Regions from separate parts of the Fictibacillus sp. EA-CB0309 genome, predicted to be linked through region 1. Evidence: riboswitches for the same ligand, from Rfam matches in the RefSeq annotation. Region 1 holds a riboswitch; each other region holds the start of a gene.
What was found. Region 1 has a riboswitch for thiamine pyrophosphate ahead of tenA (thiaminase II). Riboswitches for the same ligand answer to the same signal wherever they lie in the genome.
Positions count from the first base shown of each region.

Region 2: linked by a shared signal. The riboswitch ahead of thiD (bifunctional hydroxymethylpyrimidine kinase/phosphomethylpyrimidine kinase) and the one ahead of tenA (thiaminase II) in region 1 are both predicted to bind thiamine pyrophosphate.
Region 3: linked by a shared signal. The riboswitch ahead of thiT (energy-coupled thiamine transporter ThiT) and the one ahead of tenA (thiaminase II) in region 1 are both predicted to bind thiamine pyrophosphate.
Region 4: linked by a shared signal. The riboswitch ahead of ACEWFH_RS03380 (thiamine phosphate synthase) and the one ahead of tenA (thiaminase II) in region 1 are both predicted to bind thiamine pyrophosphate.

Region 1 covers NZ_CP169271.1:2,081,537-2,089,492, forward strand. The annotation lists partial or broken gene ACEWFH_RS11650 (energy-coupling factor transporter transmembrane component T family protein) at 395-1,182, opposite strand; gene ACEWFH_RS11655 (ABC transporter ATP-binding protein) at 1,166-2,617, opposite strand; gene ACEWFH_RS11660 (ECF transporter S component) at 2,632-3,213, opposite strand; gene tenA (thiaminase II) at 3,206-3,919, opposite strand; TPP riboswitch at 4,255-4,362, opposite strand; gene ACEWFH_RS11670 (manganese-dependent inorganic pyrophosphatase) at 4,590-5,519, opposite strand; partial or broken gene ACEWFH_RS11675 (glutamate synthase subunit beta) at 5,629-7,106, opposite strand; partial or broken gene gltB (glutamate synthase large subunit) at 7,132-7,956, opposite strand, start outside.
Region 2 covers NZ_CP169271.1:2,764,417-2,772,372, reverse strand. The annotation lists gene ACEWFH_RS15475 (YecA family protein) at 1-1,013, opposite strand, end outside; gene ACEWFH_RS15470 (DUF4349 domain-containing protein) at 1,206-2,120, shown strand; gene ACEWFH_RS15465 (IDEAL domain-containing protein) at 2,259-2,489, opposite strand; TPP riboswitch at 2,862-2,969, shown strand; gene thiD (bifunctional hydroxymethylpyrimidine kinase/phosphomethylpyrimidine kinase) at 3,077-3,889, shown strand; gene ACEWFH_RS15455 (hydroxyethylthiazole kinase) at 3,876-4,265, shown strand; gene ACEWFH_RS15450 (hydroxyethylthiazole kinase) at 4,289-4,774, shown strand; partial or broken gene thiE (thiamine phosphate synthase) at 4,833-5,443, shown strand; gene thiW (energy coupling factor transporter S component ThiW) at 5,444-5,962, shown strand; gene ACEWFH_RS15435 (hypothetical protein) at 6,033-6,272, shown strand; gene ACEWFH_RS15430 (winged helix-turn-helix domain-containing protein) at 6,460-7,044, shown strand; gene ACEWFH_RS15425 (hypothetical protein) at 7,041-7,253, shown strand; gene clpP (ATP-dependent Clp endopeptidase proteolytic subunit ClpP) at 7,269-7,850, shown strand.
Region 3 covers NZ_CP169271.1:2,384,750-2,392,705, reverse strand. The annotation lists gene ACEWFH_RS13275 (PASTA domain-containing protein) at 1-761, shown strand, start outside; partial or broken gene ACEWFH_RS13270 (ribosome small subunit-dependent GTPase A) at 829-941, shown strand; gene rsgA (ribosome small subunit-dependent GTPase A) at 948-1,676, shown strand; partial or broken gene rpe (ribulose-phosphate 3-epimerase) at 1,717-2,363, shown strand; TPP riboswitch at 2,384-2,490, shown strand; gene ACEWFH_RS13255 (hypothetical protein) at 2,530-2,730, opposite strand; gene thiT (energy-coupled thiamine transporter ThiT) at 2,844-3,413, shown strand; gene ACEWFH_RS13245 (thiamine diphosphokinase) at 3,410-4,054, shown strand; gene spoVM (stage V sporulation protein SpoVM) at 4,161-4,241, shown strand; gene rpmB (50S ribosomal protein L28) at 4,474-4,662, opposite strand; gene ACEWFH_RS13230 (Asp23/Gls24 family envelope stress response protein) at 4,898-5,260, shown strand; partial or broken gene ACEWFH_RS13225 (DAK2 domain-containing protein) at 5,276-6,951, shown strand; gene sdaAB (L-serine ammonia-lyase, iron-sulfur-dependent subunit beta) at 7,047-7,709, shown strand; partial or broken gene sdaAA (L-serine ammonia-lyase, iron-sulfur-dependent, subunit alpha) at 7,722-7,956, shown strand, end outside.
Region 4 covers NZ_CP169271.1:587,437-595,392, forward strand. The annotation lists gene ACEWFH_RS03365 (S8 family serine peptidase) at 1-399, shown strand, start outside; gene ACEWFH_RS03370 (hypothetical protein) at 562-831, opposite strand; gene ACEWFH_RS03375 (YjiH family protein) at 1,051-2,331, shown strand; TPP riboswitch at 2,783-2,888, shown strand; partial or broken gene ACEWFH_RS03380 (thiamine phosphate synthase) at 3,031-3,563, shown strand; partial or broken gene ACEWFH_RS03385 (NAD(P)/FAD-dependent oxidoreductase) at 3,563-4,275, shown strand; gene ACEWFH_RS03390 (FAD-dependent oxidoreductase) at 4,272-4,685, shown strand; gene thiS (sulfur carrier protein ThiS) at 4,657-4,827, shown strand; gene ACEWFH_RS03400 (thiazole synthase) at 4,832-5,599, shown strand; gene ACEWFH_RS03405 (MoeB/ThiF family adenylyltransferase) at 5,596-6,612, shown strand; gene ACEWFH_RS03410 (DMT family transporter) at 6,634-7,575, opposite strand; gene ACEWFH_RS03415 (hypothetical protein) at 7,729-7,914, shown strand; gene ACEWFH_RS03420 (DMT family transporter) at 7,911-7,956, shown strand, end outside.

The DNA.
Region 1 (7,956 bases):
AGCTCATTAATGATCTAGGCACTACACTTGTTGCACAGCCAAGTTATAAGATTGTATTTTCTGGCGGGAAAGAGTTAATGGTGCCTTATTCTATATATAAAGATATTAAAGAAGACAGTTATGCGGTTGTAATGAAGCAAAAGGATAACATGACTTTGTTAAAAGAATAGACTATGCTCTAAAAAATTGTTGCTTTTATGTAATTATGTTCATTCTCTTCACTGAAAAGTCGATTGGAGTGGAAGGTGCATGCCACCCGAGATGCTTCTAGCAAGGTATGTGCGGGTCACCCTGCGAAAGCGAAGCACCTGAAACCGAAATCAACTACTTACAATAACAACAAAGTTTGCTAATATAGAAAGAAGCTGAAGTTAAATTCAGCCTCTAGGTCTACTTAAAATCTAACATCTGTTTCAGGAAATAGTGGAAAGTACATGGAGAAAACGAATGCAATGGCGAACATGATTAGAAAATAACCTACAAAAAACGAATCGAACTTTGAGAACCCTATTTCATAAAAGAAGGTTCTCTTTTTATTTGAATCGAACCTTTTTGCTTCCATAGCAACGGCAATTCGATGTGCTCGGCGAATACTTTGTGATAACAAAGGGATTACAAGATACTGCAATCTTTTCAACGGATTCTTATGCCATATAACCCCTCTTACTTTTTGGGCGTTACGTATGGTTTGAAATTCTTCTATCATGATCGGAATTAATCGAACAGCCGCCATAAAGCTATATGCGTACTTTGGTGAAAGTTTAAGCTGCTGCATTAATGAATAAAACAGTTTAACAGGCTGTGTTGTTAAGACAAACGTTAAACTCAGCATGGCAAATGACAAAGCTCTAAATCCTAAATGAATACCCCGAAGTAAACTCTCCTCTGTTATATGCACATATGCCCATTTAAATAGCGTGGTTTCTCCTTTTCCAAATAGAATCATAGATGATGATGTTGATAAAAAAATAAGTAAAAAAGGTACCAATAGTAGAAGAATATGCTTATAGGAATAACCTGTACCAAAAAGAACAACAGTGATATAACGATTGTAAATGCAATCATAAGATTTAGTTGATGTATAGTGATGGCAAAAACAAATAAAAACATTATTGTTAGTAATTTTAGAGAAGGATTGATTTTATGCAGCCAAGTCACTTTGCCGTTAAAGACTGTATTCATACAAGTGCTCCTCTTTAGACCTCATCATGTCGGTTACTTCGCGATCAGTGACTACCTCTCCATTCTTCACTTCCCATACCCTTGTTGCAAAATGCAGAAGAATTTGAGAATCATGTGTCACCATAATGATAATGGTTCCTTTTTGCCTTTCGTTTTCTAACCATTCTAGAATTCTAAACGTATTTATAGAATCTTGACCAAATGTTGGTTCATCAAGCAATAATACCTTTGGATGTTGTATGAATGCCGAAGCGACACTTAACCTTCTTTTTTGTCCAACAGAAAGATGATAAGGGTGATGTTTCTCTTTAGTTGTTAGCCCAAATGTATTTAGTATCTCTTCTGCTTCAGCATTAATTTCTTGATCTTGAGCTAAACCATATGTAATTTCATCGTATACGGAATTTGTTAAAAATTGATATTCCGGGTTTTGAAAAACGAGATAAGCCAAGCCGTACAAATCATTAATTTTCGTTATGGTAAAATCGTTTATTTGATAGGTGCCAGCTGTTTTTATCAGTTGCATCAGTGATAATAATAGCGTACTTTTACCTGCACCGTTCTCTCCTACTACCATTATCCATTCTCCAGAATGAATGGTTGAATTTTTTAATGATATTTTTAATTCCTTGTTACGAAAACCCTTAAAGTTTATTAGATACAATGTGTTTTGTTGCTTACATTGGTTCGTTAAAGAGCTTTTCTTTTTGTATTCGTTCCATGCACCTGGATACCAAATGCCATACTGGTTAAGTTTCTCTTTGTAATGAGAAAAAATATAAGAAGAATCTCCATCCGCAAGAATTCTTCCATCTGGAGTAAAAACGATAATGCGGTCAACAAAATCCATGATCCGTTCAATTTTGTGCTCAACTATAATTAGCGTTTTATTCTCCCCTATCTTTTTAACCGTTTCCCAAATCTGCTTAGTACCACTTTCGTCTATGAGTGCAGTAGGTTCATCTAGGAATATAACTTCGGGGTCGAGTGCTAATACCGATGCGATTGCTAAGCGCTGTTTCATTCCGCCTGAAAGAGTCTGAATCGGTGTGTGGATATCATTCAAATGTAATCCTACTGCATGCAATAACTCCTCTATTCTGCTTATCATCTCTTCTCTTGGGACCTGTAAGTTCTCCAATACGAATGCGATTTCTTCATCAACAAATGGCATACAAAACTGTGTATCTGGATCTTGAAACACAAACCCCCAACTGTCAGGGTTCTGTACACCATCGCTTTTAATAGGAACTTCTACAGAAAGAGGAATAAGTCCAGAAAGAACTTGCAGGAGAGTAGATTTTCCACATCCAGAAGGTCCGAGCAAAAGCACTTTCTCTCCTTTTTGGAAAGATAAATTTATATTCTTAAAAAGTAAGTCATCTTCTCCTGGAAACTTTAATCTTAAATTTTTAACAGATGTTGCGGTATCCATTTAAACCACCTCAGTTATCGATTCAGTGCCTCATAATCTTCCTTTGATGAGGGACGAACCAGTTTAGTAACTCCTGTTGCTTCTAGTGCTTTAGCAATTGAAACAGCTAACATTCCTGTGAAGATGATTGAACCTATGAGCCTGAATACAATAAATAGTGTAAGATTCCATGTCGATAGATCACCAACATATCCTTTGTAAAAGTCTAAAATGAAAGATCCTGCACAAGCACTTATGGCTGCGAGAGAAATAACAAATAAATCAAACTGCTTGTAGCGAAAAGCCATAAGGACTAATTCTGCAAATAGTCCTTGAATAACACCATATAATAAAACTTCTAGCCCAAATTCAGACCCCATTAAAAACTCTCCTGAGGAAGCGGCAATTTCTGCTAAAAGAGCAACCCCTGGTTTCCGAATGATTAAAAAGGCAACGGTTGCAGCCATAAACCACATTCCATAGATCAATTGATCAATATGAAGACCGAGCGGCTTAACCGCGTAATAAAGAGGTCCCCAAATCTTATAAATAATACCAAAGCCAATGGATATAACAATGGTCACTAGAATATCAGTTAACTTCAGTCCTTTATACATTTTTTGTTTCCCTCCCAACTTTTGTTGCAGCTGTGCCGTATGCAACTGGCCATTTTTCCAACGTATAAGCCATTTCCCAGAATAAATATTCGTATTCACAGCTGATTAAGAAATGGCGAGTCATCTTATCCTTTTCCTGTTCACTTGCTTTTTCTGCTAAATCATCCAACCGGTTAATTTGTTCTTGGACAAGTTGTGAAAACCACTCACCACCATAAGCTGCAATCCACTCTTGATAGATAGGTTCAATTGGTGTGGCTTCCTTAAATGTTTCCCCGATCTCTTGATAAATCCAATAGCATGGGAGAATAGCCGCAATAATTTCTCCTAAACTACCGGACTCTGCTACTCGGTAAAGATGAGACGTATAATGGTACGCAGTTGGAGCAGGTTCAAAGTTCGCTAATTCTTCTTCGGTAACCTGTAGCTGTTTCATGAATGTTTCGTGAAGAGCTAATTCTGCATCATTGGTTCCTTGTGCGTGAGCAGCCATTCTTGAAGTCGTGTATAGATCTTCAGCCCTTGCAGCTCCCATGGCTTGAACTCTAGCAAAATGAGATAAATAATAGGAATCTTGCATTACGTAGTATTTGAAGCATTCTAATGAGAGGTCTCCTTCTGCAATACCTTTTACAAAAGGATGATGGAGATTTGCTTCCCAAATTGGGTTGGCTTTTTGTCGTAAAAGTTCGGTGAATTTTTTCATGTGAATTCTCCTTGTTTTTTAATTTTAAAAGACTGTTTTCGCAAACCTTGTTGCTTTTGTAAGTGGTTGATCTCCGCTCCAGGTTGCTTCGCTTTCCGCGGGGCGTCCGGTGAGCCTCCTGCCGCTTTGCGCCATTAGGAGTCTCCACCTGACCGCTCGTCCCGCAGGAGTCTCGCACCCTTCCACTCCAATCAACTTGCAAAGAAGAGGATTAAACAAAATGCCTCTAAAGCAACAATCTTTAAAAAAGCCTTTAGAAAAGAACCAAACAAAAAAACCACTTTCAGCGAGAAAGTGGTTGTATATGGAGAATTGAACACTATGTATAAATATAGGACTCCTCAACACCACTTCCCTACGCTGGTATAATCCAGATCAGGTTCTAAGAGTCTCAAAGTCGCACTTCGATCTCAGCCTTATGAAAGGCACCCCTAGTGGTTTTTAATATTTAGTTGGTAGTATGTTTTAAATAATAGCAGGCTAGTTTTGATTGTCAACTGTTTTTGAGTAAGTCTGCTTAGGGAGGAAATTTTTAGACTCTCATGGTTATGGTTGAATTCCACTCTATGATGCTCTCATTCCGCTGGGTGTGCGGTGAACCTATGTGGATTCAAGAAATCAAAATAAAAAGGGCATAACCATGATAGGTTTTGCCCTTTACAGCCACCAATTACTTGCTCATCGCCTCAGTTAATACCGGTACGATTTGCTTTTTACGAGAAACAACGCCTTTAAGAACGGTTGTATTGTTTTCTAACTTCACGTTGTATGCATCTTCTACAGATTGTGCTCTTTTACCTAGAGCTAAAGCTGTTGAGTCATTCGTTAAAATATCTGTTACAACGAACATGAACAGGTCTAAACCTTTTTCATTGATCACTTTTGAAATCGCACTTTCAAGTTCATCTTGATGTTTTAAGACATCACTAGCATCAACTGTATTTACTTGTGCAACCTCAACTTTGCTTGCCCCAATATTAAATTCTTTAGCATCTAAAGAGATAAGCTCTTCAACAGACTTATCACTTAAATCTGCGCCTGCTTTTAGCATTTCTAATCCGTACGTCTCAGCATCAACATCTGCAATTTCAGCTAGTTCACGTGCTGCTTCAACATCCTCTTCTGTACAAGTCGGTGATTTGAATAAAAGAGAATCCGAAATAATCGCAGAAAGCATAAGACCAGCAATGTTCTTATCTACTTCAACGCCTTTTTCTTTGTACATCTTGTTCAAGATCGTTGCTGTACATCCAACAGGCTCTGCACGATAATATAATGGGTCACTTGTTTCAAAGTTTGCGATACGGTGATGGTCAATGACTTCAAGTACTCGAACTTTGTCAATGTCATTTGCGCTTTGCTGACGTTCGTTATGGTCTACTAAAATAACCGAGTTTGTTTCAGCAGAAACATGTTCAACTAAACGCGGAAGCTCAGCTTTAAAGTAATCTAATGCATACTTTGTTTCACCGTTAATTTCACCTAAACGGATTGCTTCTACATTTTGTCCTAATTTAGACTTAAGATCAGCGTAAACTATCGCTGAAGTAATCGTGTCCGTATCTGGATTCTTGTGTCCAAAAATAAGTACTTTTTCCATGCTTCTACTCCTTATAAATATATAAATTATTTTTTGATAGCCAAGCCTTATTTTATCATATAAAAACAGCTTTTGGCTTTTGGAGTTTATTGTAGCATGGAAAAAAGCATTAAGGCAAAACCGTACTTCCCATCAATGATTGATCCACTTGACGTGCACAATCACGACCTTCTTGAATCGCCCAAACGATCAAACTTTGACCGCGTCTAGAATCACCTGCTGCAAATACTCCATCTACGTTTGTTTTGTAGTCTCCATGTTTTGCATCTACTTTATTATTTTTGGTTTCTACACCAAATTCTTTTAGGACAGGCTGTTCGGTTCCTTCAAAGCCAATCGCGATGAATACAAGATCGGCAGGCCATACTTTCTCTGATCCTGGAATTTCTTCAAATACAATATTTCCAGCATCATCTGATGTTCTCTTCATTTGAATGGTATGAAGTTCTTTTAAATTGCCTTCTGTATCAGATACGATTTTCTTTGTTTGAACAGAGTACTCTCTAGGATCATGCCCATATTGAGCAGTAGCCTCTTCATAGGCATAGTCCATGGTAAAAATGTTAGGTTGCTCTGGCCACATGTTTGCATCGCTTCGTGCATTAGGCAGTTTCGGATGTTTGCCGAATTGAACAACGCTTTTACACTTTTGTCGTAGAGCAGTAGCTACACAGTCGGCACCTGTATCACCACCGCCAATGACAATAACGTCTTTCCCAGATGCGTCAATTAAAGGCTCATTCACTTCAATGTTCAACAGCCTTTTAGTCGCCTGAGTCAAATAGTTCATCGCAAAATGAACACCTTTGGACTCTCTTCCTTCAAGGTTCAAATCTCTTTGTTTCTGTGCACCTGTACAAAGGATAATAGAATCATATTGAGACTTTAGTTCTTCAGGCATTATATCTTTCCCCACTTCAGTATTTAAAACGAAATCAATGCCTTCTTGTCTTAATAATGTGATTCTTCTTTCCACAATGTCTTTATCCAGCTTCATGTTAGGTATTCCATAAGTGAGCAATCCGCCTGCTCTATCATCTCGTTCGTAAACAGTTACAGAATGACCTACTTGGTTTAATTGATCGGCAGCAGCAAGTCCAGCTGGGCCTGAACCAACAATCGCTACTTTCTTTCCTGTTCTTTTCACGGGAATTCTAGGTTGAATCCAGCCATTTTCAAAGCCTTTATCAATAATTGCCTTCTCTATATTTTTTATCGTTACAGCTGGTCCGGCGAGTTCGACCGTACATGACCCTTCACAAGGAGCTGGGCAAACCCGTCCTGTGAATTCTGGGAAATTGTTTGTTTTCATTAGACGATCGAGAGCTTCTTTCCATTTTCCGCGATAAACAAGATCATTCCACTCTGGAATCAGATTGTTAATGGGGCAGCCTGCAGCTGCCCCTTTGATTTCAAGTCCGATATGACAAAAAGGTGTTCCGCAATCCATACATCTTGCACCTTGTCTTTTTAACATATCTTCCGGTTGTTTCTCTGTGTATTCTTTCCAATCTTTAAGACGGTGGAGAGGTTTTCTCTCTATCGTTTCTTCACGAGGAATTCCAAAAATCCAGTTGGTTTACCCATATTAAATCTCTCCTTTCATCTCAACTCATTTCAAAATCAATTTTGTAGGACCGGGTCTGCCAGCTGCTTTTTTAGGAGCTGATCCAGCTTCAAATGCGTTCATGATGGCTTCTTGTTCCGTAAACCCAGCTTTTTTCTCTTCGTCAATTTTCTTAATCATTTCTTTGTAGTCTTTAGGTATTACCTTTACGAAATGTGACTGAGCCGTTTTCCAGTTTTGTAGAATTGTAGCAGCTTTTTCACTTTGTGTATAAGCATAGTGATTGATGATTTGTTGTTTAACAGCTTCTATTTCTTCCAAATCAATCAACCTTTCAAATTCGATACCTTCTTTGTTGCATAATCGTTTAAACAGAAGAGGCTGATGTGTATAGATATATGCGATACCACCGCTCATACCAGCAGCGAAGTTCTTTCCTACATTACCTAAAACAACCACTCCACCGCCTGTCATATACTCGCAGCCATGGTCACCGATCCCTTCGACAACAATGTTAGCTCCACTGTTTCGAACGGCGAATCTTTCTCCTGCAAGGCCATTGATATATGCTTCACCGCTTGTTGCACCATAAAATGCAACGTTACCTACGATTGTATTGTCATCTGCCAAGTATTCAGATGTTTTTGGGGGAGCAACAATCATCTTACCTCCAGATAACCCTTTACCGAAGTAGTCATTGCTGTCTCCATTAAGGTACATCGTCATGCCTCGAGGAATGAATGCGCCAAAACTTTGACCTGCTGATCCGGAAAAAGTAAGAGTTACTGTATCTTCTGGGAGTCCTTCTTCCCCAAATCGTTTAGTAATTTCACTTCCTGCGATCGTACCTGTTACACGATTTGTGTTTTT
Region 2 (7,956 bases), 680 kb from region 1:
ATTTCACGATAACGTGATGAAAGGCTTGCAGGTGAAACGCCATACTTTTTAGCTGTTTCCGCTTGAGTAGAAGCGATTCCTCTAATATCTTTAGAAACGAGATAGTCAAGTGCCGCTGCATAGATCTCTTCTTTTCGAATCGCTGGTTTAGATTCTGTGATATATTCGCTCCAAAGTTTTTCAGCTTCTTCTATCACTTCTGTTTCAGCATTCGCTTTGACAAGATCCGTTACAGCTGTGTATTTTTCTTCTTGTTGATCGGATACTTCCACTGCTTTTTCGCTTTCAATTACAGCAGATTTTTTATCATCAAGAGACTTATCCTCTTTTGGTTGAGGAACGCCTTCAGAAATATCGATTAAAGATAGCTGAAGAACAGCAGGGAACTCTTTTTTGAAGATTTCCTTAGCATCAGCTAAAGGCTGAAGTTTTTCTACTGCCGCTTTTAAAGGTGGCAGTTCGGACATTGGCATTTCAACATAACCTACATAAAACTCATGGTTGATGCCATTTGAAACGAGTGTTCCAAGCAAAGCACTCTCTTGTTTTGGTTTTTCTGCAGCATTGATGGTTACATCAAATACTTTCTCAGACCAAATATCTTGAACGGTAAAGATGAATCCTGTTTTTTGCTCCAAAACTTTATATAGGGAAGGTGCTGCTGTTATCCAGCCAGCAAGGATTTCTGCGACTTCCGGTTTAACGGTGCTCTTTACTTTATCCACATAAAGTTCTACAGGAGTTTTTCCATCCTTAATTTCTGAGCAGAATATTTCCCAACATACCGCAATATTCGCGTATGTTTGTTCTTGCTCTTTTGCAACAGGATACTTTTTCACATATTGAGATGTGCGTGCTGCTAAGTCCTGTTGATAGTTCTCAAGCGCGAATTTGATAAGTCCTTCTTGGTGAAAGGATACTTCGCGTGTTTGCTCTTCTTTATGTAAGCAACATTTCTTATATTTTTTTCCGCTGCCACAATAGCACGGATCATTTCTTCCTATCATTGACATGCTATTCCTCCAGTAAACCACTTACTTATCCTGTACATACTAGCATAAATCGGATTTTTTTCAAACTTACAATCATCAGACAACATTTTAACATAAAACGAGACGAGAAAAAATCATTAAATAGGTTGGTTTTTTGGGGGTTGAAACCTTTTTTTCTTTTAAAGCGTCTAAGGTGAAAAGGGGAATTACGATATGTGGAAAAAATGGAAAGTGTGGGTATTTGTCGTCGTGCTCCTCTTTAGCGCATGCAGCAGCAATGATAAGTCTGAAAGCAAGATGGCTAGTGATCATGATAGTGGCAGCAGCAGTTCTAATGAAAAGATGGACAATTCTTCAGAAGAAGGTAAGACAAAAACTGAATTGGATACTAGTGGAGATAAGAAGCAGCGAATTAAAGATCAAAGAAAAGTCATCTATAATGCAGACATGCAGATTTCTGTAGATAAATTGCAGAACACGATGGAAACGGTTCGAAACATGGTTGAGATTAAAGGCGGCTATATTGTGGAATCGAATACAAGTGCAGGTGAGAATGGGTATGAATCCGGCATGATGGTTGTGCGTGTTCCGATAGATGGTTTTCGTACGTTTTTAGATGAGGTTCGAAATTTAAGTAAAGGAACACCACACGAAAATGTACGGGGAGAAGATGTTACAGAAGAATATGTGGACCTCTCTTCTCGGTTAAAAGCGAAACAGCAAGTGAGAGACCGTCTGGAATCATTCATGAAGGATGCACAGAAAACAGAAGACTTATTAAAGATCTCAGCTGACCTTGCTTCCGTTCAGGAAGAGATCGAACAAATTGAAGGTCGATTGAATTTCTTGAAGAATCAAAGTGATTACTCAACGGTAACGATACAGTTTGAAGTAAGAAATCTAAAAGCAGAAAAACTTCAGACAGAAGAATTAAATACGTGGGCAAAAACGAAGATGCTTTTTATGGAAACCGTGAATTTTTTGGTATCGGCGGTATCCTTTGTAGTCGTTGCGCTGTTTGGTCTGGCACCTGTATGGGTGATTGTGATCGCGGTGCTTTACTGGCTTTGGTGGAAACGGAAAAAAGGGCAAAAGAAAAAGCCGGAATCACCGACAACGTTGAATTGATTGATTTGGATTTTAACTAGTGTCAGTTAACGGGTACGTCAGAAACACCCTCTGCAGCACGGATATCGATCCGTTTGCTGAAAGGGTGTTTTGGCTTTTACGGCACTTTTTTATAAAAGGTGTACCGTTTAAGAAGCCTTAACCGAGAAACGCTTTGTATTCTGAGGTTAATTTCATAAAACGCTCTTTATCTTTTGTATCCAAGGCATTGTCGATTTCTCTTTCATAATACTCTTTGTAATAATTGTGAAGGGCCTCATCCAGTACCATTTGGGCAATAAGGCTGAAGGCAAAGGGGTCTCTTTTTTGTTGCTTGTACTGCACCATCTCGTTTTGATTTTTGTTAAAAGAAGTGTTTTTGTCTTTCATCCTGTTTCCCTCCTTAAATTATCTCCCTATCCAATTTAACCTTTTATGTTTCTAGGTTTCTACTAGTATACTGAGCAAGATGCCCAATGACAACCATTTTATTTGAAAATTCTGAAAAAATTTTCGATAATCATTCTAATGTACTGCTTTTTCACCACCTTTTGGTAAAAATGTTAATGGTTTGTCATGTTTATTTCTGTATTTTGCCAAGTGTTACAAATGTTTTTGTTCTGTGTTTTTTATGTTGTTATTGTGTGTTAGTTACTATTTCCCCTTATTTGAAGGTGCTTAAACACACTTAAAACACTTATTCGAAAAAAACGTTGACATTTTAAGTTGCGTGTGGGTAGGATTGAATTAACTCAATATTGTCATTTCCGCTAGGGGTGCTTTTTAAAAAAGCTGAGAGAAGGTTGTAGCCTTCGACCCTTTGAACCTGATCCAGATCGTACTGGCGTAGGGAAGCGGTGTGGATGATTACATGCTTCTCTTTTATTCAAATGAAACTGTAACGGCCACCCGCTATTTATTTAGCGGGTGGCTTTTTTTGCGTATGTAATAAGGAGGCAGATAGTGTGGGACAACTGATAAAAGTAAGTAAAGCTCTGACAATCGCAGGGTCAGACAGCGGCGGAGGAGCAGGTATTCAAGCAGATTTGAAAACGTTCCAAGAGTTTGGTGTTTATGGCATGTCCGTTCTAACAGCGGTGACGGCTCAGAACACGACCGGCGTTCAAGGGGTGTTTCCTGTTTCGTTAGAGGGTTTGGAAACTCAGCTGCAATCGATCGGAAGTGACCTGAAACCAGATGCTGTAAAAACTGGAATGTTGTTTTCAGGAGAGTACATTGAAAAAACGGCTTACTTTATTAAAATATTTGGATGGAACAACGTGGTTGTCGATCCGGTCATGATCGCTAAAGGCGGTGCCACTCTCTTAGGTGAGGAAGCATTGGACGCGATGAAAATGTGTATGCTGCCAATCGCGAAAATCATCACTCCTAACATTCCTGAAGCAGAAGCATTAACAGGCATCACGATAGATTGTAAGGAAGCGAGAGCAGAAGCGGCAAAAGTGCTGTTTGACGGTGGTGGTGATTATATCGTAATAAAAGGTGGTCACTTTGGCAGCGGTGAATACGTATCCGATCTTCTTTATAACGGTGTTGAGATGGTTGAGCTTGTGGAAAAGCGTGTTCACACAAAAAATACACACGGAACAGGATGCACGTTCTCTGCAGCCATTACAGCAGAACTGGCTTACGGGAGGAAAGCAGAGAGTGCTATAGAGCATGCAAAAAGGTTTATTCAAAACGCGATTGAACATGGAATAGAAGTCGGTTCAGGTCATGGACCAGTTAATCATTTTGCTTATAGGAGGATTGCACATGAACAATACTAGAGTACAAGAATGGAAGGCGTTTGTTGCAGAAGTCAGAAAAGAGAAGCCGCTGCTTCATCATATTACCAATAACGTAACAATGAATTTCCTTGCAAATGGGGTGCTCGCAGCTGGAGGCAGCCCGATGATGGTTGATGACGCACGTGAAGTTGAAGAAGCTGTCGGGGTTGCTAATGCATTAGTGCTGAACATCGGAACGCTCGATGAACCAACTGCAAAGTCTATGATTCTAGCTTTTCGAAAAGCGATGCACGCGGGAGTGCCTGTCGTACTCGACCCAGTTGGAATAGGACTGTCAGCTTTCCGCCAAGAGGTGGTTAAAAATATATTATCAGAATATTCACAATTGAAGGGGTCAGTCCCCAAACAATTCTGACAATTTGCGGGAACGCTGCAGAGATGCAATTTCTTGCTGAAGGAGAGTGGGCTGGTAAGGGAGTTGACGGTGAACTTGGAAGCTCTGAAGATGACTTGATACAGCTTGCTGCTGCGGCTTCAAAGCAAACAGGGTGTCTCATCGCGATGACGGGTGAGAAGGATGTTATTTCTGATGGCGAGAAAAGCATTGTTCTTTCTCATGGCGATCACATGTTAGCTTTCGTTACAGGGACGGGCTGTTTTGCTACATCCATGGTGGCTTTATATCAGGCGAATCAGAAAGAGAAAGAGACACGAACGCAGACCTTATCCATTTTAGATCGAACAGCTTTAGCGATTCTTATGCTCACAAAAGCGGCTGAGGAAGCGGTGAAGACAGCAAAGGGACCTGGAAGCTTTCAGCAAAACCTTATCGATCAGCTGTTTGTATTAGAAACCACACCAGAAATCTGGCAGTGTTCAATCAACTGGCAAGATCACACTTTAAAGGAAGGAGCAAGAATATGAAGACTTCTTCTAAGCCTGACTTAAAACAGCAGCTTTCCTTTATTTTGTGGCAGGAACGATGAACTGTGATTCTCCGGAAGCTTTTGAGCGTATTCTTTTACAAGCGATACGAGGTGGTATTACTGCTTTTCAGTTTCGGGAAAAAGGAGCAAACTGTTTAAGTGGTGCAAAGCGCCTTGAAATTGCTAGCCGCGCAAAAAAATATGCAGAGAACACGGGGTGCTTTTTATCGTAAATGATGATCTGGAGCTAATGAAATTCGTCGATGCAGATGGACTTCATGTGGGACAGAGTGACGGTGACTTAAAGACGATACGCCAACAAACAACAGGTAAAATACTTGGTGTGTCTGCTCATACACTGGCTGAAGCGGAAGACGCCGTTTCTAACGGTGCAGACTATATCGGGGCAGGACCAATCTATCAAACTATTTCAAAACAGGATGCTGAAGAGCCGGTTGGCGTAGGACTGATTAAAGAACTTCGCAGGAATCATATCAACGTACCACTCGTTGGAATAGGCGGCATTACGATTGGTAATGCGGGTGAAGTAATTCAGGCAGGTGCTGATGGTGCGGCAGTTATTTCGGCGATAAGTGGTGTGGATCACCCTGAACAAGCCTCAAGGAATATGATTGACGCTATTCAGTTTGCGAAGCGAGGTATGTAAGTGAAGATATCTGTTCAGAAACTTACTCTTATGGCGATGTTGGTTGCGATAGGTACACTGTCTTCTCATGTCTTTTGGATTCACGCGGGTGTTGCCAAAGCCTTTCCTGTTCAGCATGCGATAAATGTTATTGCTGGTGTGACACTCGGACCGTTTCCAGCAATGGTTGTCGCGTTTAGCATCGGATTGCTGCGCAACTTGTTCGGTGTCGGTTCATTGCTTGCCTTTCCAGGAGGAATGATCGGTGCGTTAGTAGCGGGATATTTTTATATAAAGGGAAAAAGATATATTTTTGCTGCACTTGGAGAATGGCTCGGGACCGGCATCATTGGAGCTTTAGTGGCAGTGCCAGTAGCTACATACCTATTGGGTTCTAAAACAGGTGCGTTCTTTTTTGTAATACCTTTTCTTTTGAGTTCTGTGATTGGGGGATTGCTAGGATGGATTGTGCTGCGTGTTCTTCATAAAAATGCAGCCGCGGGCAGCTGGTTAAGAGAAAAATACGGAAAATCCGTGTAAAGATAAGCACCGAATAGGCCTCCACACCGTACACTGTGTACTATCAACCGGTGAAAGGGGCCTTTATTTGATGAAAAAACGACCAAAACACTGGGTGTATACTGAGATGGTACTCATGTTCTTAGGACTGCTGCTCGCCATCTATAACGGAAAGACATGGGAGAGCCCCACCGTATTGTTTTCGATCTTAATGGTCATCTTTTCATTTCGTGCGGTGGAACGAAAACTATTTAAGCAAAAAACCGAATTTTGGTTAAATGCAGGTATGGCGGTAATTTTCTTGATTCTCGGTGTAATTCCACTTTTATAACGGAAGAAAGCAGGCTGGATGATACAGGACAGTCTGTTTTTTTATGTGCACATAGGCAAACGTATATTTTGCTTCATTCTTTGACAAAATGATGTTTGACGTAATAAAATGATTTTACGTAAAGAATAATTTTTACGTACAGGGAATAAGTAAAAGTGAGGTGATGAGAGTGAAGAGGAATCAGAGCATGCCAGAAACGTTTATCGTCACAGAGCCCGAGCAAGCGGCGGCCCTTCTGCATCCAGTACGATCAGAAATCATAAGCTTGTTGAAGGAGCCGAAATCTGCGACAGAGCTATCAAAGAAAATGAATGATTCCGCTCAAAAGGTGAACTACCATCTTAAAGCTTTGGAAAAAGTTGGGCTTGTTGTTCGTGCGGGTACAAGGAATGTAAGAAATCTTGTAGAAGTTCTATATGTAAGTGCCGGCAGGTCGTTTTTATTATCAGATTCATTGGGGCTTTCTTCCGAAACAATCAAGAAGCTTCAAGATCAAACCGCTCTCGCTCACGTATTGTCACTCACAGAAAAAATAAAACGTGATGCCGTTTCTCTTATGGAGCAGGTGGTCGACGAAGAGATCCCCAGTGCTGTAATGGAGATGGAGCTATCGCTTTCAGGTGTTGAAACTCGAAATGCTTTCCTGCAAGACTATGCAGCCATGCTGACAGCTCTCATCCAAAAGCATCACAAACCCAATCAAGAAAATGCTAAAACGCATCATGTTTCAATGGCCATGTATCCAAAACCTGAAGGAGGCGGCACAACGTGAAGAAGGACAACAAAAACACGGTTACCCCCATTAAGCGAGATTCAGCAGCTGATGATGAGTCGAATGTACTTCCCATGAAAATAGAAGTACAGGTTGAAGGAGCAGAAAATCAGCAAGAGCCGGCTAAAATCATCTTCATCACATCAGGATTCGGAAAAATACATGTACCACACACATCTAACACAAGCCCGATGGCAATCGCGGCATAACAAGGAGGAAATGAAATGAACTTAATACCTATGGTTGTTGAATCGACAAACCGCGGAGAGCGGTCTTACGATATTTATTCAAGACTTTTGAAAGATCGGATCATCATGTTGGGAAGCGCGATTGATGATAACGTGGCAAACTCTATCGTTGCACAGCTTTTGTTCTTGGCTGCAGAGGATCCTGATAAAGATATTTCGATCTACATCAACTCTCCTGGCGGATCCGTTACTGCAGGCCTAGCGATCTATGACACGATGCAGTTCATCAAGCCAGATGTGTCCACAATCTGTATCGGTATGGCAGCTTCAATGGGGGCAGTCCTAATGGTAGCCGGAGCTAAAGGTAAAAGATATGCATTGCCTAACGCTGAAGTAATGATTCATCAGCCACTAGGCGGTACACAAGGTCAGGCGTCAGATATGGCGATTCATGCAAAACGCATCCTGCAGACGCGAGAATTGTTGAATAAGATCATCTCCGACCGTTCGGGGCAGCCGATTGAAAAAGTAGAAAAAGACACCGACCGTGATTATTTCATGTCAGCAGAAGAAGCATTAAAATATGGAATCATTGACAAGGTGATCGAGAAGGTTTAAGCGAGAAGATGTATAAATACAAGGATAGAAGCCAGCCCATTATTGACGGGCTGGCTTCTTGTTTTGTATTGGCATGGGGGTCATGGGGGGCAGTCCCCAAACAATT
Region 3 (7,956 bases), 300 kb from region 1:
TTGTGAGACAAGATCCTTCACCTGGTACAAAAGTAAAGCAGCAAGCAATCGTTACGCTGTATGTATCAAAAGGCCCTGAAAAGGAAAATATGCCTGATGTAGAAGGATATAATATTGATGATGCTAAAGAACTTTTAAATGATAATGGCTTTACAAAAATCAATATTAATTACGAAGAATCAGATACAGAACTTGAAGGGACAGTACTCACTCAAAGTCCTGACAGAGATGAAAAGGTAACACCTGCAGAAACAACTGTAACTCTAACTGTGAGTTCAGGAACTCCTACCGTTCAAGTAGAGAACTTGATCGGAGCAACAGAGCAAGATGTTAAGACTTTTGCTGACAATGCCGGTTTAACAGTTGAGTTTTCAAGTGAGTTTTCTGATACGGTTGAAAAAGGGAAAGTAATCTCACAGAATCCTTCTCCTTTTACTCAAGTAGAAAAAGGCGCGACCATTTCCGTTGTCTTATCAGATGGTCCTGAGGAAACAGAAGAGGAGCCGCCTTCTGAAGATGACCAACCCGCAGGAGACCGCTCCGTGACGAAAGATATTGAAGTAAAGCTGGATAAAAAGGATAGAAGTCAGCCAGTTACTGTAAAGATTGTTTATTCGGATAAAAACGCTTCTAATGAAGTTTTTGTAGAAGAACAAATTACAGACAAAAAGAAATATCAGCTGCCTCTAACGATTGCTGAAGGGGTTCTGCTTCTTATGTTGTGTATGTTAACGGAAAAGAAGAGAAAGCTGAGACCATAAATTATGATGATGTTAAAAGTGCCAATGGACAAATGGAAGATGAGGAAGGGGACGATGGTGATTAAGCATGCCTGAAGGAAGAATTGTTAAAGCCCTCGCTGGTTTTTATTACGTTAAGGAAAATGGGAAGTCAGAAGTTTTCCAATGTAGAGGTGAGGAAACTTTCGCAAAAAGAAAGTGAACCCGTTGGTCGGTGATTGGGTTGAGTATGAATCAACCAACATTACAGATGGATACATTCTCGATGTGAAAGAACGTAAAAATGAACTAGTCCGTCCGCCAATTGCTAACGTAGACCAAGCCATCCTTGTTTTTTCAGCAACGGAGCCAGATTTTAGTACGCTTTTATTAGACCGTTTCCTTGTTCATATTGAAGCGAATGATATTCTGCCTGTGATCTGTATCTCAAAAATGGACCTTGTTCAACAACCAGAAGAAATGGATGAGATTCAGAAATATATTGAAATCTACAAACAATTAGGATATGAAGTAATTCCGACCTCAACGAAAACCGATGATAGCTTAGATTTGTTTTATCCCTTGTTCAAAGACAAAGTAACGGTCTTTGCTGGTCAGTCTGGTGTGGGTAAATCATCTTTATTAAATGCTATAAATCCTGAATTAATGCTTGAAACGAATGAGATTTCAACCCATTTAGGCAGAGGGAAGCATACGACACGGCATGTAGAATTAATTTTGTTTGGCAACGGATTAGTTGCAGATACACCGGGTTTTAGTTCACTTGATTTTATGAATATCGAAGCTGATGATTTGTCGATGTACTTTCCAGAGATGAATGAACTGCGCGGTGACTGTAAATTTAGAGGATGTTCGCATACGTCCGAACCGAAATGTGCCGTAAAAAAGGTGTTGAAGACGGAGTTGTTCCAGAGTTCCGCTACGACCATTACGTAAGTTTTTTACAAGAAATAAAAGATCAAAAACGGAGGTACTAATGATTAAAATAGCTCCTTCCATTCTTTCTGCTGACTTTTCGAAGTTAGGCGAAGATATTAAAGCTGTAGAAGAAGCTGGTGCGGATTACATTCATGTTGACGTTATGGACGGTCATTTCGTTCCGAATATTACGATCGGACCGCTTGTCGTTCAAGCCATTCGCCCAGTTACTAAACTCCCTTTAGATGTACATTTAATGATTGAAAATCCTGATCGATACATTGAAGAATTTGCAAAAGCAGGTGCGGATATTATTTCTGTTCATGTAGAAGCGTCACCGCATCTACATCGAACGGTTCAACTCATTAAACAACAAGGTGTAAAAGCAGGTGTGGTTCTTAATCCAGCTACTCCAGTCGAATCCATCAGACACATATTACAAGATGTTGACCTTGTGTTATTAATGACCGTTAATCCTGGTTTTGGTGGTCAAGCTTTCATTGAGAGCGTAGTGCCCAAAATCAAAGAAGTGTCAGATTTAGTAAAAACACAAGGATTGAATGTTGAAATTGAAGTGGACGGTGGAGTTAATCCTGAAACGGCTCGTCTTTGTGTTGAGGCTGGTGCTAATGTATTAGTATCCGGTTCTGCCATTTACGGAAAAAAGATTTAAAGGATGCAATTCGATCCATCCGTGGTGTATAATTGTACCGAATAATAAAATAAGCAACCACAGGGGGAGTCCTTTAAAGGGCTGAGAGGGGAGTGTTCTCCCGACCCTTTGAACCTGAAGCTGGATCATACCTGCGTAGGGATGTGGAGTCGTATGACTTTTTGTATTCAATTATGATGGATCCTAAAGCAACCGCGCTCACATGCCGGTTGCTTTTTTTATTTTTCTTTTTTGCAGTCGTTTGTCGCTTATGGGTTTTGCTGAAGCTTTGGCGCTTTTTGAAAGTTGTTGATTTCCGTTATAGGTGCTTCGCTTTCCGCGGGGCATGCGGTGAGCCACATTCGTACGTTTCACTCTTAAGTGTCTCACCTGCCCGCCTGTCCCGCAGGAGTCTCGCAACCTTTCACTCCAATCAACTTCAAAGGTGGTAAGGTAAAAAGATTTTTTAGGTTTGGCACGTACTTTAGCTTCAAATAACTTGCAAATTAGAAATAAATAATAGGAGGATAAAAATGAAAAACAACAACATTTCATTATTAACAGAAATAGCGATTATGTCTGCTCTATCATTGATCTTAGGCATGATTAAATTTGCTGGACCTTGGCCGCAAGGTGGGTCTGTATCTCTTGAGATGGTTCCGATTTTCTTGATGGCTTTTAGAAGAGGATTTAAAGCAGGTGTATTTACTGGATTAGCGGTAGGACTTCTTCAGCTTCTTGTTAACCCTTATGTTATACACCCAGCACAGATGATTCTAGACTATCCGTTAGCGTTTGCTTTAGCGGGTGTTGCAGGTGCGTTTGCGCCGTCATTGGCACAAAATAAATCAAAAAGAACGTTCCTAATGGTTACAGGTATCTTTGTCGGCTGTTTATTAAGAACAATCTCGCACGTTTTATCAGGAGTTATCTTCTTTAGTGATCTAGCTGAAGAAATGAACATTTGGCTTTATTCATTTATGTATAATGGATCATTTATGATTGTTATTTTTGTAATTACTTCACTTGTAGTCATTCTTTTAACAAACACTGCGCCAAAATTACTACATGCTGCACGAAGCGGATACACCCGAGCGGCATGAAAATAAGAATCGTTGCAGGTGGCCCTGAATACCTGATACCAGAGCTGAATTCTTTTTATAACACTCCTGATTGCGTGTGGGTAGGTGTAGATAGGGGCACATTGTATCTGATTGAACAACATATAGAACCGCAGTACGCGTTTGGAGATTTTGATTCCGTTACAGATAATGAAAAAATTAAAATCCTGCATTCACATATAAAAGTAAATCAATATCGTTCAGAAAAAGATGCTACAGATATGGAAATCGCTTTTGAATGGGCTTTGACCCAGAATCCAGAAGAAATCCTGTTGTTCGGAGCTTCTGGAGGAAGGCTGGATCATGAGCTGATGAACATGCAGCTCTTATATAAAAGCCGGTTTAGCTCAGCTATTGTAAAATTAATTGATATAAAAAATGAAATCTCACTCCAAATGCCGGGCAGTTACAGAGTTGATCATGATGAAAAATATCGCTATATTTCCTTCCTCTCACACAGTGAAGAGGTGAGAGGAATAACATTAGAAGGTTTTAAATATCCTTTAAAACGTGCCGTTTTAAAAGCTGGATCGTCATTATGCATCTCAAATGAGCTTGTAAATAAAAGTGGTACTTATTCTTTCGACTCCGGCATAATATTGATGGTAAAGAGCCGTGATTAAAAAAATTACGGAATACAGGCCCCAAAGCACCTTTTTATAAAAAGGGGAATAAAGTATTTTATTGTTTAGCTCTTATCATTTTTTATGGGCCTGGAGGAGGGGTAAGATGAAATTTTATACCATTAAACTTCCTAGATTCTTAGGGGGATTCGTACGTGCCATCTTAGGTTCTTTTAAAAAAGGGTAATAAACAAAAAAAGCGCCAAGTGCGCTTTTTTTGTTTGTGTCCATATACTGCTGCTGGAAATGGTTACTGTCCGCTTTAGCAAAAATACTGTCCACTTTTTATTATTTACTGTCCGCTTCAGTGAAAATACTGTCCACTTTTCATGAATTACTGTCCACTTCAACGAAAATACTGTCCACTTCACTCGTTCTACTACAAATAAAAAAACAGCAGCGGTAGCTGCTGTTTTTTATTAAACGCGTTCTACTTTACCTGATTTAAGAGCACGAGCAGAAACGTATACGCGCTTAGGCTTTCCGTCCACAAGAATACGAACCTTTTGGACATTAGCTCCCCAGCTTTTCTTTGATTTGTTCATTGCGTGAGAACGCTTGTTACCAGTTTTAGGTCCTTTTCCAGTAATAAAACATTTACGAGCCATAGTAGGTGAACCTCCTTTACAGCAAAAAAGCTTTGCATCAATTCAATCGTATGTTAAATACTAAATAATATTAGCATGACTTCAGAAGCAATGCAACATATTCGTGAAAGGTTTTCAAGTAAATTTCCTTGACAATACTATTTACATAGTGTGAAATGTAGTAGTCCTTTCAAAAAAGACTAATGTATAGTAAAATATTTGTTAGCCATTTAACAATTTAAAGGGGGATGTAAGCATGTCAATTGAAATGAAAACAACCTATGGTCAAATTGATATTTCTAATGAAGTGATTGCCACTATCGCTGGTGGAGCCGCAATCGATTGTTACGGAATTGTTGGCATGGCATCAAGAAAGCAATTAAAGGATGGAATAACTGAACTTTTAGGACGTGAAAATTTCTCCCGAGGGATCGTTGTTCGCCAAGAGGAAGATGAAGTACATATCGACATGTATATCATCGTAAGTTACGGAACAAAGATTTCTGAAGTGGCTCATAACGTTCAGAACAAAGTGAAATATACCCTGGATCAAATGCTTGGTTTGGCGGTTGACTCAGTGAATATCTATGTTCAGGGTGTCAGGGTGACAACCCCTTAGTTAGGAGGAAGTTTTGTGTCTTTAAAAGTATTAGACGGAAAAAAGTTTTCGAAAATGGTGCTCGAGGGCGCTTCAAACTTATCAAGAAACGCAGCAATGGTCGATGCACTTAATGTATTTCCTGTCCCAGACGGTGATACAGGAACAAACATGAACTTAACGATTACTTCTGGTGCAAAAGAAGTAGAAAAAACACTTCTAGTCAAATTGGAGCCGTAGCAAGTGCATTTGCAAAAGGGTTATTAATGGGAGCACGAGGAAACTCCGGAGTTATCCTTTCACAGCTATTTAGAGGCTTCTCTAAATCAATTGAAGGAAAAGACTCTATCACGGCTGCTGAATTCGCTAATGCATTTGATAAAGGTGTAGAAACGGCTTATAAAGCCGTTATGAAACCGGTAGAGGGTACTATTTTAACTGTAGCGAAAGATGCAGCTAAAAAAGCAGTTAAAGAAGCTAAAAAATCAGATGACATCCTACACATTATGAAAGAACTTGTAAAAGAGTCTAAGGCTTCCTTAAATAGAACACCAGATCTTCTGCCTGTTTTAAAGGAAGTAGGCGTTGTAGACTCAGGTGGCCAAGGGCTAGTTACGGTTTATGAAGGATTTTTAGCAGTGCTTGAAGGGAAAGAACTTCCAAAAGTCTCTGTGAACGCTCCTTCTATGGGTGAACTTGTTAACGCTGAGCACCATAAAGCGCAGATCCACATGAAAACGGAAGATATTCATTTCGGATATTGCACTGAATTCATGGTGAGATTTGAAGACCAGAAAATTAAAAAGAATCCGTTCGATGAAATTAACTTTCGTAATGAGTTAAGTGAGCATGGTGATTCTCTTTTAGTGGTTGCAGACGATGACGTAGTCAAGGTTCACATTCATACTGAACAGCCAGGTAACATGCTGACTCTAGCACACCGTTATGGCAGTTTGATCAACATTAAGATCGAAAACATGCGTGAACAGCATTCAGCGATCTTAGAGAGCGAAAATGAAGTGGTTCCTTCCTATTCACAACCCGTTTCTGAGAAGAAGAAGGAATATGGCATTGTAACGGTTGCGATGGGTGAAGGGATCGAAGAGATGTTTTCATCTATGGGAGCATCTGTGATTCAAGGTGGACAAACCATGAATCCAAGTACAGAGGATATTGTTAAAGCCATTTCTGAGGTGAATGCAGAAAAGGTATTTATCTTGCCTAATAATAGCAACATTATTATGGCATCGGAACAAGCTGCAAGTGTTGTTGAACAAGAAGTGGCTATTATCCGTACCAAAACAGTACCACAAGGGATCGCTTCCATCCTAGCTTTCAATCCTTCTGCTGATATGAAGGAAAATGAAAAGAAGATGAACGAAGCAATCACTTCTGTAAAGTCTGGCCAAGTTACTTATGCGGTTAGAGATACTTCGATTGATGGTGTTGAAATTGCAAAAGGTGATTTCATGGGAATCTCTGAAGGCAAAATCATCACTTCAAAGACTGACAAACAAGAAGTGACGAAAGAACTTTTAACGAAAATGTTAGATGAAGATTCCGAAATCGTAACGATTATTTACGGTGAAGATAGTTCAGAACAAGAAGCACAGGAACTTGCTGATTTTATTGAAGAAAAGTTCCCTGATGCAGAAGCTGAAATCCACAACGGAAAACAGCCGATCTATTCATTCATTTTGTCAGTTGAGTAAAAAATGAAAAGTATTCTCTCTTAAACTTAAAGTGTGATAAAGTTAAGAGAGAATACTTATTTTATTGGGAAAAAACGCAATTGAAGGAGATCGTCATGAAATATAAAAGTGTGTTTGATATTATCGGTCCCATTATGATCGGACCGTCTAGTTCGCATACAGCAGGCGCAGCAAGGATTGGAAGAGTAGCACGGAGCTTATTTGGAAGAAAACCTAAATACGCCACAATTTCTTTTTACGGTTCGTTCGCTAAAACCTATAGAGGTCACGGAACAGATGTAGCGATAGTAGGCGGAATTTTGGATTATGACACTTTTGATACTAGGATTGTGGATGCGCTTACAATTGCAAAGCAAGAAGGCATCAAAGTATCGATGACTGCCGAAGATGCAGTTACTGACCATCCAAATACGGCTCGAGTCATTATTGGTGATGAGGACGACAAAATTGAAGTTGTTGGGATTTCAATTGGTGGTGGAAAAATTGAGATTACCGAATTGAACGGTTTTGCTTTAAGGTTATCTGGAAATCATCCTGCTCTTCTTATCGTGCATAATGATAAATACGGAGCGATTGCAGGAGTTGCAAATATACTGGCTAAGCATGAAATAAATATCGGCCATATGGAAGTTTCACGAAAAGAAAAAGGGAAAGAAGCACTGATGGTTATTGAGATCGATCAAAATGCAGATGACATCATCATTGACGAATTAAGTTCTCTCCCAATCGTTCAACAAGTAGTAAAGATACACGACTAAGAGGTGAGAAGAATGTTTCGTAATGTAGCTGAATTAATAGAATTAGCCGAATCAAAAAAATGTAAGATCTCTGAGATCATGATCCAGCAAGAAATGGATGTAACGAGTCGTACAAGAGAAGAAGTACTTGGTTTCATGGATCGAAATTTAAAAGTTATGGAAGAAGCGGTCTTGCGCGGTATTACAGAAGACGTGAAGTCTCATTCAGGATTAACGGGTGGTGACGGTAAGCTTCTTCAAACGTATA
Region 4 (7,956 bases), 1.5 Mb from region 1:
GATAAGCTCCCAGTGACACTCGAACAATTTGAAGTGAGAGTCGATATACCAGGTCATTTTACAGTACTCAACTCGTTCTACGTTGGTTATCAGGATGACGATGGTGAGCTGGTCGGACACTGGAATCCTGAAGTAAATGTGGGTAAAGCAACACCAGGGGATGTCACAAAAGATAATGTGATTGATATTCTGGATGCAATACAGCTTGAAAGGAATTGGGGGACAAACGAAAGAAGCGCTGATATTAACTTCGATAAGATTGTTGATGCTAAAGATATGAAATATATTCAAGATCATTACTTAAAGCAAAACCCTGATTTTAATGATACTACTGAACCTAAAACCGTGCACGAGGGAAGAAATCTAGAAGATATTCTTGAAGGGTTAGGGTTAAATTAAGAGAGACAATTCTTTTTATTAGACTCTAAGAGGAGTCTTATAAAGCATTCTAAAAATTTGAACTCCATTTCTAGGAGGGTACAGTTCTATTTATAGAAAAGTACCCTTTTTTTATGTTTCACTATGATTGCGGAATAAGGATAGTAAATCAGTTTGCACATATCACTCTCGATACCTCTCCAAAATCCTCTCCGTCACACCCCGCATATCCCCATTACCTCTTTTAGCATCCGCATACTGCTCATAATCTTCAGCGGAAACCTCCAGCAAAAAGCTTTTTGGGAAGATATAAGGCTTTCCTTTGTCCTGCTCGTCTAAGTTGTTCATCACTTCAAGCTCATCGTCGTTTTCTTCGTTTGTCTCAGGATCGAAGCTAAACAGCTTGCCGTACTCTTCTTCTACACTTTTATTCACATTCATAAAGTATCGCATGATAACACTCCTATTTATGGTTATGTAAATGGTATTCCCTAGACGCCTGAAAAACAGACATGTTTCCGTGTGAAAAAGGGGATTAAAAAATCATAACAGTTGTACAAGCACGACTCGTCATAATTCGTACTTTGTCCCGATATGATGTATAGAGAGCCTGAACCGGCAGGCTTATCAACGGTTGAGGGAGTTGAATGAAATGAAAAAAGCTGCAGATTCCTGGTCTCATTCTTTGAAATTTCTTTTTTCAGTGCAGTCGGCATTTTCATGTTCTTCGTTCCAATCACGGTAAAAGGGAAGTCGTCCATTCCGCTCGATCACCTCGTCACGTGGGTGAGAGAAACAGCGGGTGAGGCCGTACCGATTTACGCTCTACTCGTCATTCTTCTCGGTGCGGTCTATCCGTTCTATACAAAAACGTGGAACAAAGACCGAGTCACAACCACCTTTTCACTTTTAAAAGTAGTCGGTCTAATCGCGGCAGTGCTTCTATATTTTGAATGGGGTCCGAGCTGGTTGAGCGATCCGAACATGGGGCCGTTTTTATTCGAAAAACTGGTTATTCCAGTAGGGTTGCTTGTTCCGATTGGGGCAGTATTCTTAGCCTTTATTGTCGGTTATGGACTGATGGAATTTATCGGAGTGCTTGTGCAAAAAATCATGCGACCGATTTGGAAGACGCCAGGCCGATCCGCGGTTGATGCGGTTGCTTCGTTTGTTGGAAGTTATTCGATCGGACTTTTGATCACGAACCGCGTGTTTAAAGAAGGGAAGTATACGGTAAAAGAAGCAGCGATCATTGCAACAGGCTTCTCAACCGTATCCGCCACGTTCATGATTGTTGTGGCGAACACGCTAGGGCTGATGGAGATGTGGAACACGTACTTCTGGACGACGCTCGTTGTGACGTTCTTAGTAACGGCGATCACGGTTCGATTGCGTCCATTAAGCAGAATGGATGATTCGTATGTTGGCGGGGAGGGACAGCCAGAGGAAGTTGTAAGCGAGAAATATCTGCAAACCGCGTGGAGAAGCGCGATGGATTCATCACAGAACGCTCCAGCATTTTTGAACAATATCTGGTCTAACTTAAAAGATGGTTTTGTCATGGCGATGAGCATTCTGCCTTCCATTATGAGCGTCGGGCTTATCGGACTGCTACTCGCAGAATACACGCCTGTTTTTGACTGGATCGGCTATGTGTTTTATCCGATTACATGGGCGTTGCAGCTTCCAGATGCCATGCTTGCGGCAAAAGCAGCATCAATCGGTGTAGCTGAAATGTTCCTCCCAGCACTATTAGTAACAGAAGCGGCACTCGTAACAAAATTCGTAATCGGCGTCGTGTCCGTTGCATCCATCCTGTTCTTTTCAGCAAGCATTCCATGTGTGTTATCAACGGAAATTCCAATCAGTGTGCCTCAGCTCATATGGATTTGGTTCCAACGCACGGTTTTGGCATTGATTTTGGCCACTCCAATCGCGTATTTGTTGTTGTAAATTGAATAAAAGTCAAAAAAGATGCTGCCGAAGGTTTGGTAGCGTCTTTTTTGTCGTAAAAAACTTATTTATTCAGACGGAAGATATATAGTTTGACTCGTTTGTCGTTCATTGCGCGTAAAAGTGCGCGAAACTCCCTTCATCTCGCGCGGAAAATAGTTCAGACTGCGTGGAAGTGGTGCTGACCTGCGTGGAAAACTAGTTTTACTGCGCGAACGTGTAATAAATATAAGGACACGTACCGTAAAAAAACAAAAGACGCTAACTACAGACCGAAAACGTACGAACCACACAGTACATACCGATGACCGATGATCCAGTGATCCACTATGTTTGTTGGTGCTGCGCAAGCCACTTACGCAACTAAGCAGTTTAACTACATCTTTTTTACACTTGTTGTTATTAATCTTGTTTAACGATAAAATAGATGTATTGAACTAATAAAATAGTTATTCACCACTAGGGGTGCCTTTGTAAGGCTGAGATTAAAGTGTACTTTAAGACCCTTGGAACCTGATTTGGTTAGAACCAGCGTAGGGAAGTGGTGTGTTGAACAGAATCTCGCTAAACGAATGCTGAATTTTGTAAAACCACCTCTTTTCTAAACAAAGGAGGTGGTTTTTTGTTGTGAAAAAAGAACTTCATGTGATTTCTACAGGTAAGCAGTCAGAAGAGAAGCTCATGGATATTCTTTACAACATCTATCCGTACATCACAGCTTTTCATATCCGTGAAAAAGAAAGAACAGCCAGAGAGCTCTCGACCCTGATCACAAAGCTTCTGGAGATTGGTGTGCCGCGAACCAAGCTAGTCGTCAATGATAGAGCAGATGTCGCGGAATGTTTCGGTACAAGAGGTGTTCAACTTCCCTATCATGGATTAGACGTGAAGCATGTTAAACGTTCATTTCCGAAACTCACCATCGGCTGTTCGGTTCATTCGATGGAAGAGGCACACTATGCTGAAAAAAACGGTGCTCATTTTCTGTTGTATGGCCATATTTATTCTACAACATCCAAGGAAGGAAAAATGCCGCAGGGACTCCAAGGACTAAAAAAGTAACAAGCAATACCTCTCTTCCCGTAATCGCTATAGGCGGCATTCAGCCAATAAATGTTCGAGAGGTTATCCAAGCGGGGGCTGCCGGCATCGCGGTAATGTCTGGCATCATAGAATCAGATTCACCGCTTGAAGCTGTTAAAGAATATCAGCAACAACTGGAGGTGTGCTAATGCGCTCAACGTATGATGCGGTCATTATCGGAGGAGGGGTCATCGGCTGTTCGATCGCCCTACCAGCTATCCAAAAGAAAAAGAAAGTTCTTCTGCTAGAAAAAGGGAGAGTGGGAGAAAAAGCATCCTCTGCAGCAGCTGGCATGCTTGGAGCACAAATGGAGTTTGGTGTAGACCATCCTTTCTACCCGCTTGCCAAAACCAGCCGTGAGATGTTTCGGACTCTCTCTCAAGAGCTGTACGAGATAAGTGGCATGGACATTGAACTAATCGAAAAAGGAATCTATGAACTGGCCTTTACAGAAGAGGAGGTTTTTCAACTTCAAAGAAGAGGAGAAACGGAATATCTTTATGGGGAAAACATTCGTTGGCTTTCTTCTGCAGAACTGCAAGATAGAGAACCAGCGTTGTCAAACTCTGTACGTGGAGCACTTTTTTTCCGAATGATGGTCAAGTCTCGCCTGTAAAACTTACAGAAGCTTATCTAAAAGCCGCAAAGATAATGGGTACAGAAGTCAGAGAACAAACGGAAGTCATCAAGCTGGTACAGAATAAAAAGCGGATAACTGGTGTTGAAACGAATACAGAAACGATTCATGCCGAACATGTAATTTTAGCAGGCGGGGTATGGAGCTCTAAATTGGATTCTGCCCTTCAGATGGTGCCGGTAAAAGGAGAATGTGTTTCCTTTAAGGCGGATAACCCCTTCTGACCGGGACCGTTAAATATAAAGAATGTTATCTTGTACCGAAACGACACAACCGGATTGTGATCGGTGCGACCAGTATTTTCGGTACGTTCGATGAAAAGGTGACGTTTACTGGTATGTTTCAGCTGATGGAGAGAGCGAGGCAGATTGTACCCGGTATTCGAGAATCTGTTTTTGAAAAAGCATGGACAGGTATCCGTCCTCAAACACAATCCGGAAAACCCTATATCGGTCCACATCCTGAATGGGAAGGGATGTTTCTTGCAGCTGGACATTACCGCAACGGCATCCTGCTGTCTCCTGTAACAGGAAAGATGATTGCCGACCAAATTGAAAGCGAGGTGCGTATTAGTGAAGCTTATGATCAACGGAGAAGAGATACAGGTGCCGGATTCGCTGCAGTCGATCACTGAACTGCTGGAACACTTAAAATTGGACGACCAGATCGTGATAGCTGAAGTGAATCAAGATATTATCTCGAATGAAAAACAAAGTGAGACTCAAATAAAAGAAAACGACAAAATCGAACTAGTGCGTTTTGTCGGTGGAGGGTGATTTCATGCTAAACATTGGACCTTATTCATTTTCATCAAGACTTCTCTTAGGCACAGGCAAATACCCTGATTTTGAAACACAGAAAAAAGCGATAGACGCCTCCGAATCTGAAATTTTAACGTTTGCTGTTAGGAGAATGAACATATTTGAGGCGAGCCAGCCTAACTTTTTAGAAATGCTGGATCTGAAAAAATATACACTGTTACCTAATACGGCTGGAGCAAAAACGGCAGAAGAAGCCGTACGGATCGCAAAACTAGCAAAAGCATCCGGATTATGTGATATGGTAAAGGTAGAAGTCATCGGCTGTGACAAGACGCTGCTGCCAGATCCAGTAGAAACGTTAAAAGCGACAGAAGAACTGTTAAAAGAAGGCTTCATCGTCCTGCCATATACGTCAGATGATGTGGTTTTGGCAAGGAGAATAGAAGAACTAGGTGCACATGCCATCATGCCAGCAGCCTCTCCTATCGGTTCGGGTCAAGGGATCATTAATCCGCTTTATTTAAAATTCATTATTGAGCAAACAACAGTACCGGTCATTGTAGATGCTGGAATCGGTTCGCCAAGTGATGCCATGATTGCCATGGAGTTAGGGGCGGATGGTGTGTTGTTGAACACAGCAGTAGCGGGTGCAATAGATCCAGTGAAGATGGCACGGGCGATGAAGATGGCTGTAGAAGCTGGTCAGTTAGGGTTTGAAGCAGGCAGGATTCCAAGAAAAGAAACCGCAACAGCCAGCAGTCCTTTAGAAGGGTTGAGTGTGAAGTGAATGAACGATATTCAAGGCAGGAATTATTTAGCCCGATTGGTAAAGAGGGGCAAGCGAAAATAAGGCAAAAGAGCGTACTGATTGTTGGAGCAGGAGCGCTTGGCGCAGCAAGTGCGGAATCGCTCACACGAGCTGGCGTTAAACGCATCGTACTCGTTGACCGTGATTACGTCGATTGGACAAACCTGCAGCGCCAGCAGCTGTATGCAGAAGAAGATGCAAAACTGCAGCTTCCAAAAGTGATTGCCGCTAAAAACCGACTAGCCAATATCAATTCCGAGGTAGAGATCGAGTCACATGTTATGGATATGGGCATTGAGGAAGCGGAAGAGCTGATCTCAGGAATCGACCTCATTATTGATGCGACGGACAATTTTGAAACGCGATTACTTATTAACGATTTAGCTCAGAAATACGAGGTGCCTTGGATCTATGGGGCTTGCGTCGGGAGCTACGGCATCTCCTACACCATTATTCCAGGAGAAGGGCCGTGCTTGAATTGCCTTTTAGATAAGATTCCTGCAAACGGCCAAACGTGTGATACGGCTGGAATTATCGCACCAGCAGTTCAAATGGTGACAGCTTATCAAACGGCTGAAGCTCTAAAAATATTGGTCGAGGACTTTGAAGCTGTTAAGAATAAAATCGTGACCTTCGACCTTTGGACCAACCAGCATGTTCAATTAGGAATGGGTAAGGCAAAGAAACAAGACTGCCCGTCTTGCGGAACTCATCCGACTTATCCGTATCTTCAAAAAAATTCCGAAATGAAGACAGCCGTTTTATGTGGACGGGATACTGTACAGATTCGCCCATCCTCCAACCGAGAAATTGATTTAGAGCAGATGGAAAAAAGCATAGTTTCACACAGGAAAGTTCGCCGAAATCCGTATTTGCTGGAGATCCAAAGCGACAATTACAGATTAGTTCTTTTTAAAGACGGACGTGCGCTCGTGCATGGAACAAAGAGTACAGCAGAAGCAAAGTCCATCTATCATAAGTTTATAGGATAAAGAAAAAGATGCTGCTTGAAGTTAAGCGGCATCTTTTTTGCGTAATCTTCTGTTCCGAATCTCTTCAACCGCACCAGAACCCAACAGAACGCCGGTGATAATGAGAAAAAATCCGAGTATATGCTGAAAAAGTATTTTTTCACCTAAAAACAAAACAGCCCCAACTAAAGCAAAAAACGGATTCAAGTTAATAAAGATGGACGCTTCCGAAGCTCCAATTTTACCGATCGCTTCGTTATAAAGCATGTGCCCCATCGCTGTTGCGATACAGGCAGAAGCGAAATAGATCAGCCATAGTGATAACGTTGAATTCTCAACGACTCCTGCAAATCCTTGTGGCTCCTCAATCAAACCAATCACAATCAAGAACAGCGAGCCAATCACCATCATGTAACCGGTCATCAAGCGGGGATCCAACGTGTGTGCGACCCTTTTTATCAAAATAAAACTAACGGCTTGCGTAAGAACAGATAAAAGGATGTACCCGTCACCGAACGAGATGCCCGTCACTTGGCTGCCTTCTAAGACGATGAAGGCTACACCAGAAAATCCCAGTAAAAGTCCGACCGTCTTCAGCAGTGTTAATGGTGTACCTAAGAACGAGATGGCAAGGATGGTCGTCAGAAGCGGCGACATTCCCATGATTAAACCGCCATTTGTAGCTGTTGTTTCGGTTAAGCCGATCGATAGAAAATAATGATGCGCCACAACATTAAAGATTGAGGCGAGAAAAACATACCAAAACTCTTTTTTCGTTAGCATTCGAACTTTTTTAATAAGGGAGAGAAGCAGAAATACCGTTAAGCCAGCGGTTAAAACACGAATCCCTGTGATCGTAACGGGCATGAAGTTGGTAACGAGAATCTTCGTTGCCGTTACATTTAAGCCCCACACCACCATCACAGAAAATAAAATGATATACGTCCGATACGGTTTCATCACGTCATCTTCTTTCTTCAGCATTTACTTCATGAAGTAAAGTATTAAAATGATTTTAGTTTCCATTGTACAGCATTGTGAATGAATTTACAGGAAAAAAGCTTACAAATTTTAGATTGAGGCGAAATGACCATATCTACTTTAAAAGGTAGTCTGATATAGTGGGAGAAAATGATTTTGAGGCTGTTGATAAAAGGTGAGATTGGTTTGCTTGGCGACTTATTTTTTGTCCGGTTTGTCGAATGGCCTTTATTTTTCTATTTAGACTTAATTGGTAGCCGTTTAGACTTAATTTCTTCTAAAAAAGACCTAATTGAAGCCCAAAAAGACTTAATTACAAAAAAAGGTGTGATCATCACATGAAAAAAGTGAACCCATATGTACTTCTAGTTGTTGCAACCTTGA